One region of the Burkholderia sp. GW821-FHT14F03 genome, then DNA from elsewhere that is predicted to be linked to it. Evidence: riboswitches for the same ligand, from Rfam matches in the RefSeq annotation. Region 1 holds a riboswitch; the other holds the start of a gene.

Region 1 (3,398 bases):
CATGCGGCGCTCGCGACGCCCGTCGCGGCGAACGGCACGGCCGGCTGAGCCGGGCGGGACCGGTCGTCCGGCAAGCAGAACGCGGCGCGTGCCCGATGGGGACGCGCCGCGTTTTTTCATGCGCGGCGCGGGCTCAGGCGGGATCCCCGCGCAGGAACGCCTCGATCAGCGTGACGAAGTACGGCGGGCACTCCTGCATCGGGTAGTGCCCGCAGTTCGGCACGACCGCGAGGCGCGCATTCGGGTGCCACGCGAGGAAGCTGCGCCGCATCGCCGCCGCGTCGAGCCCGGGATCGTGGTCGCCGACCATCACGAGAAAGCGCGTGGCGAGCCCGCGCACCTGGTCGACGAACCCGGGCCCGTTCAGCATCGCGAGATAGCCGGGCCGGCAGGCCGGCGAGACCGCCGCGCGGCGCTGCCGCAGCTTGGCCTCGATCCAGCCCGGCGACAAGCCGCCCGCGACATGACGGAGCAGCCGGCGCAAGGCGGCGTCGTCCGTCGCGACCTGCTCGAAGAACGCCCGCGCCTCGGCGTCGAGCCCCTGCCCCGCGGCGGACACCGGGCACACCGCCACCGCGCCCAGGATCCGCCCGGGCGCGACGGCCGCGAGCCGCTGCGTCACCATCCCGGTCATTGAATGGCCGATCACGTGGAAGCCCGTCCAGCCGAGCCGGTCGGCGAGCGCGAGGCAGTCGGCGCTCACCTCGTCGAGCGTATACGCGCCCGTCAGGTGGAACGAGCGGCCGTATCCGCGCAGGTCGGCGAACACATAGGTGAACGCGTCGCCGTCGAGATACGGGAGGATGGCGTCGTAGTTCGTGTGGTCGCCGAGCCAGTCGTGCAGCATCAGCACGCGCACGGGGCCGTCGCCGTGCCGGCGGTGGCCGAGGCCTTCGTCCGGATGGGCGGCGCGGGAGAGAGAAGAGACGGGATTCATGTCGCGCAATTCCTTTTCGGTGGAGGAAAGCCAAAAAGAAACGCCCTCCTGGCGGACCGGGAGGGCGTTGCGCGTGACGACAAAGTGCGGCGATCGTATCAAGACCGCGCGCGCGAATCAAGCGTTGGGACCGGCCGGGGCGATACGGCGCGCATCACGCATCACGCATCGCGGGCTGCGCGGCGCGGCTCACCCTTCGGCTGCTTCACGACGCATCCAGCCCGGCCCGGCGCGCACCAGCACCGTCACGGCCAGCGGCGCGACCTCCGGACCGAACGGCGCATCGGGCGACGTACCCAGCGCATGCGCGAGCGCGGCGCGCACCAGCGCCGGATGGGTGACGGCGACGATCCGACCGCCCGCCGGCAAGCCGTCGAGCCAGCCGCCCACCCGCCGCCGCGCATCCGCGAACGCTTCGCCGCCGTGCGGATGCGCGCGCGGATCCGCCAACCAGGCCCGCAGCGCATCCGGGGCCGTCTGCGCGAGGCGCGCGAGCGGCACGCCGCGCCAGCGGCCGTAGTCGAGATCCGCCAGCCCCGCCTCGGGCGCGGCAGGCAGGCCGAGCGCCTCGGCGGTCTGCCGCGCGCAGCGCGCCGGGCTGCTGCACGCGCGCGCGCCGGCGGGCGGCGTCCAGCGCGCGCGCAGCGCGGCCGCCTCGGCGAGACCGCGCGCATCGAGCGGATCGTCGTCGGGGAACGCGCCGCTCCGCATCGCGCGGGTCGCCGCATGCGCGACGAGATACACGACGAGGTCGGCGTCGGCCGCCCGATGCGGCCCGCCCTCCGATTGCTCCGGCAAAAAAATCACGCGTACAATGCCCTCCGAATACGAACGCGGAAGCCGGTGCGAATCCGGCGCGGTCGCGCCACTGTAACCGGCGATCCCTGATCCCGGAAGCCAGACCTGCGTTCCTTGCCTTTCCTCACCACCCTTGACGGGGCGCGATTCCCCCGGAGATCCCACCATGCACGAAGCTGCCCTCAACCCGGTTGCCGCCCCGGCGCCGATTCCCCTTGGCGAACTGTTGCCCTGGGCCCTGTTCGCTGGCCTGCTCCTGCTGCTCGCGCTCTACTTCGTCGGCGCGGAACAAGGCGCGACCTCGCTCGTTCCCGGCATGTACGTGCATGAGTTCGTGCACGACGGCCGGCACCTGCTCGGCTTCCCCTGCCACTGACGCGGAGGCACGGATGGTCGGAAAACTGCTGGTCCGCGGGATGCTCGCAGGCATCGCCGCCGGTCTTCTCACGTTCGCGTTCGCGCGGGTCGTCGGCGAACCCCAGGTCGCGCAGGCGATCGCCTTCGAGGAAAAGCTCGATGCGGCCAAGGGCGAGGCCCCGGAGCCGGAGCTCGTCAGCCGCGGGACCCAGGCCGGGCTCGGCCTGCTCACGGGCGTCGTGACCTACGGCGCGGCATTCGGCGGCCTGTTCGCGCTGACCTTCGCCTATGCGTACGGCCGGGTCGGGCGGCTCGCCGCGCGGCCGCTGTCCGCGTGGCTCGCGCTCGCGGCGTTCATCGCCCTGGTGATCGTCCCCAATCTCAAGTACCCCGCCAATCCCCCCTCGGTGGGCGATCCGGAGACGATCGGCTATCGAACCGGGCTGTTCTTCCTGATGATCGCGATCTCGATCGTGACGCTGGTGTTCTCGCTCAAGGTGCGCGGCCGGTTGTCCGCGCGGCTCGGCGCGTGGAACGCGTCGCTCGCGGCGGGGCTCGTGTTCGTCGCGATCATCGCGGCCGTGCAGCACGCGCTGCCCGCGATCAACGAAGTGCCCGACGCGTTCCCTGCGACCGTGCTGTGGCAGTTCCGGGTCGCCGCGATCGGCATGCAGGTGATCATGTGGACGACGATCGGCCTCGTGTTCGGCGCGCTGGCCGAACGCGGCGTGCCGGCGGGACGGCGCACGTAGCGGCGCGGCCGCGCCGCCCCCGCTCCCGTCCCCCTTCCCGCCTCCGCCCCCGCTCCCGCCGGTCCGGCGGGCTTGCCACGGCCACTCCGGTGGCCGTTTTCATTCATGCGCGCCGCGCGCTCAACGCCAGCCCTTCCAGCACGCCTTGATCGTCGCGCTGATCGCGACGAACGTGATGATCCAGAACAGGATCGGGCCCGCCGCGCCCTTGATCCGGATGAACGTCCCGAGTTCGAACACCAACCGGCCCGTTGCTCATCCGCAGGGTCGTGACGATGAAGTAGGCGAACAGCCCGACATACGGCAACACGAAGAACACCAGGTAGTTGTCCAGGACGAACCCGATGAACTTGGAGTCCGCATGGCTGCTCCACGTCACGAGATAGCCCAGATAGAGCGGCCCCGCGACCATCACCAGAATCACGAACGGAATCACGGCGCAGTGCAGCCTGAATTGCCAGGCCTCGATGGAACGGTTCGACAACGGTTCGTCGGCCAACGTATTCATGATGTTTTCTCCGTTGGTCTGCACGCCGGCCGCCTCGCGCCCATGG
Region 2 (3,398 bases), on a different contig from region 1:
CCTTGGCCGCTAGGCCGGCATCCTGAACCTGGGGTTCAGAATTGGTCGCAGTTAGCAGCACATCGGGTACATCAGACAGAGTGACGCGCGCGCCCGTGCTACAAATTTCCGCAACCGTGCACATGGCATTGGTTCAAGGAATATATGACCTTGGCGAACCAGGCAGGGAAGCTGACTAATCGTGCGGATCGTGTTTGGATTCAGTGGCTTGCGCGATGCTCATCACGCTGGACATCAAGCACCACGAGAACCCGTGCGACCCGCTTACTGCGCTTCGTGCTGTGCGAGCACTGCACCAAGCTGTTCATTCATTTGATGCATTGTACGCCGGATTTCCTCCGCGGGAAATGCTTCTCCGTGCCGCACGCTCTGTTGCAGCCTCAAAAGCTCCGACGCGAGCGACAGCGCGGCCATCACGGCGATGCGATCCGTGCCGCGCACGGAGCTGTTCGAGCGGATCTTCGACATCTCCGCATCGACGCGCGCGACCGCCTCGAGCAACGCGGCTTCGGTGTCGGCGGAGCAGGCGAGCCGATACGCCTGACCGAGGATCGATACTTCGATCTGCTTGGTGCTCATGCATGTTCTCCGTGGCTGGCCGGGCCGCCCTCGCGCGCATCATCGCGCGGGTCGAGCAGGTCGAGCTGGTTTTCCGCGTCCGGCGCGTTCTTCGCGCGCGGCAGCTTCTCGAGAATCGCATTGAGCTTCACCTGGGCATCGTCGATCTTCGCCGACAGCGCGTCGCGCTCCGCCGCAAGGGCGTCGCGTTCCTCGCGCAGTTGCGAGAGTTCCGTGCGGGTCGCTTCCGCTTCCGTGCGCAATTGCGCGAGCTGCTCTTCGAGCGCGAGCCGCTCCGTGTGATGACGCTTGTTCAGCGCGATCAAACGGCCAATATTTTGAGATAGAGTTTCGAGTTCGTTGAGCATCTGCTGCGTCCTCTAAAGACCCAGCATTTTAGCGCGGATTATCGTCCAACCCGAGATCCGGATCGTATCGAGACGTAACGTTCATGCGTGTTGATGCGAATTTTGCGACAAATCTGGGTCAAATCCCGCGAGCTGGGGGGCGCGCGCGGCGCGCGGGAGGCTTTCTTGACGGCCGGCACCCGCGCTCCTACACTGGCGCCGCTTTGGTGCTCGCGTGCACGCGCACGCGGTTAAACGGGAAGCAGGGCGCACGGTCCGCCAGGACCGGCCAACCTGCGCTGCCCCCGCAACGGTAAGCGGCGCATCGCGTGCGATGCCAGCTGTCCCCACAAGCGCGGCGTTTGCCGCGCGGCCACTGCGCGATGCGCGCGGGAAGGCGGGGCGGTGACGCCGTCAGCCCGGATACCGGCCAGGGCGGGAGGGCGGACGCGCGATGCGCGCCGTCCTCGTGAGGCGGAACCTGCGGGGAGGCGGGGGCCGCACCGTTCAACAGGATTCATCGATGCGAACCCAGATCGCCCGCGCCGCGCTCGTCGCGTGTTCCGGGCTGCCGTGCGCCGCCGTCGCGCAGAGCACGCCGCCTGCTTCTTCCCCGCCGCCTTCGTCCGCCGCCGCGCCGACCCAGCTCGAGCCGATCGTCGTGACCGCGCAGCGTGCCCCGCAAGCGCTCGCGGACGCGCTGCCGCAAACCACTCTGTTTACCCGCGCGGACATCGAGAACAGCAATGCGACCGATCTGCCCGGCCTGCTCGCGCTCGCGCCCGGCGCGCAGATCGTGCGCAACGGCGGGCCCGGCGCGACCGCGAGCCTGTTCCTGCGCGGCGCGCAGTCGACCCAGTCGCTGGTGTTGATCGACGGCGTGCGGGTCGATTCGGCGAGCCTCGGCCAGGCGCAGATCGCGCAGCTGCCGCTCGACCAGATCGAGCGGGTCGAGATCGTCAACGGCAACGTGTCGTCGCTGTACGGCTCGGGCGCGATCGGCGGCGTCGTGCAGGTGTTCACGAAGGACGGCGGCGATCATCCGCCGCGCTTCAACTTCTCGGTCGGCTATGGCAGCTATCACACGCAGAGCCAGACCGCGGGCGTGTCGGGCCGGCTCGACGCGGCGGGCGACACGACCTTCAGCGTGTCGCTGTCGCGCGACAAGACCGACGGTTTCTCGGCCATCGATCCGGTCCGGCAGCCGCAGGCGAATCCGAATGCGAACGGCTATCTCGACGAAAGCGTGGCCGCGTCGCTCAAGCATCGCTTCAACGCGCGCTGGAGCGCGGGTGTCAGCTACTTCCAGAGCAACGGCGACACCAGCTTCGACAATGCCTACGGGCAGCCGACCGATCTCAACAGCCTGTATACCAAGGTGCAGCAGATCGCCGCGTTCGCGGACGGCAAGCTGACCGACTGGTGGACCACGCATCTGCGCGTCGCGAGCGGCAACGATCGAAGCCAGTCCTGGCTGAACGGCGCCTATACCGATCACTTCAACACCGACAACCGCCAGTACACCTGGCAAAACGACTTCGCGCCGCTGAAGGATCAGCGCATCCAGGCGGGCTATGAGCGGCTCGACCAGGCGTTCGACTCCGACGTGTTCGTCGCGCCGCAGCGTCATGTGAATTCGGGCTGGCTCGGCTACACGGGCCGCTTCGGGAACAGCCAGTTCCAGGCCAACGTGCGGCGCGACCAGTACTCCGATTTCGGCGGCGCCAACAGCTACTATCTCGGCTATGGGCTCGACGTGACCGAGCACTGGAAGGTCACGGCCAGCTATTCCGATGCATTCCGCGCACCGAGCTTCAACGATCTGTACTACCCGAACGCAGGCAATCCGGCGATCCGCCCCGAGCGCAGCCACTCGGTCGAGGCCGCCGTGCAGTACGCGTCGGACGCGCTCGGCGTGGCGCGCGTGACGGTGTTCCAGACGCGCTACACGGACCTGATCGACTACCAGCCGGTCGCGAACAGCTATTACTATCAGGCCGTGAACATCGGCCGGGCCAAGGTGCAGGGTGTCGAGGGCTCGTGGCAGGGCCATGTCGGCAAGACCGAGGTGCGGGTCGCGGCGACCGTGCAGAACCCGGTCGACGAGACGGCCGGCCAGGACCTGAACCGGCGCGCGCGCCGCTTCGCGTCGTTCGCGCTGAACCGCGCGTTCGGCGGCTGGCGCGTCGGCGGCGAATGGCTCGTCAGCGGCGCGCGCAACGACACCGGCAATCCGCTCGGCGGCTACGGGGTCGTCAACCTGTCCGCGCGCTACAACATCACGAAGGCGTGGTACGTGAGCGCGCGCATCGACAACCTGCTCGACAAGGATTACGAACTTGCCTATGCGTACAACACGCCGCGCCGCGGCGCCTACGTCACGATCGGCTGGCAGCAGCCGTGACGCACGCGGCGGGGCGCGCGGATGAACGCGCGCCGCGCGGCCCTGATCTGGGCCGGGGCCGCGGGCGTCGCGGCCGCCTTGTTCGTCGC

What was found. Region 1 has a riboswitch for cobalamin ahead of AC1RQF_RS10535 (CbtB domain-containing protein). Riboswitches for the same ligand answer to the same signal wherever they lie in the genome.
Region 2: it holds a riboswitch for cobalamin, as region 1 does, so the genes downstream of both, AC1RQF_RS25440 (TonB-dependent receptor domain-containing protein) here and AC1RQF_RS10535 (CbtB domain-containing protein) in region 1, are expected to answer to the same signal.

The regions. Positions count from the first base shown of each region.
Region 1 is NZ_JBXAPG010000012.1:126,271-129,668, forward strand. Features, by position in the region: gene AC1RQF_RS10520 (cyclic peptide export ABC transporter) at 1-48, shown strand, start outside; gene AC1RQF_RS10525 (alpha/beta fold hydrolase) at 134-937, opposite strand; gene AC1RQF_RS10530 (histidine phosphatase family protein) at 1,127-1,744, opposite strand; cobalamin riboswitch at 1,735-1,862, shown strand; gene AC1RQF_RS10535 (CbtB domain-containing protein) at 1,902-2,111, shown strand; gene AC1RQF_RS10540 (CbtA family protein) at 2,125-2,844, shown strand; gene AC1RQF_RS10545 (hypothetical protein) at 2,948-3,376, opposite strand.
Region 2 is NZ_JBXAPG010000043.1:28,615-32,012, reverse strand. Features, by position in the region: RNA gene ssrS (6S RNA) at 1-172, opposite strand, end outside; gene AC1RQF_RS25450 (cell division protein ZapA) at 265-579, opposite strand; gene AC1RQF_RS25445 (ATPase) at 576-926, opposite strand; cobalamin riboswitch at 1,114-1,354, shown strand; gene AC1RQF_RS25440 (TonB-dependent receptor domain-containing protein) at 1,429-3,309, shown strand; gene AC1RQF_RS25435 (FecCD family ABC transporter permease) at 3,331-3,398, shown strand, end outside.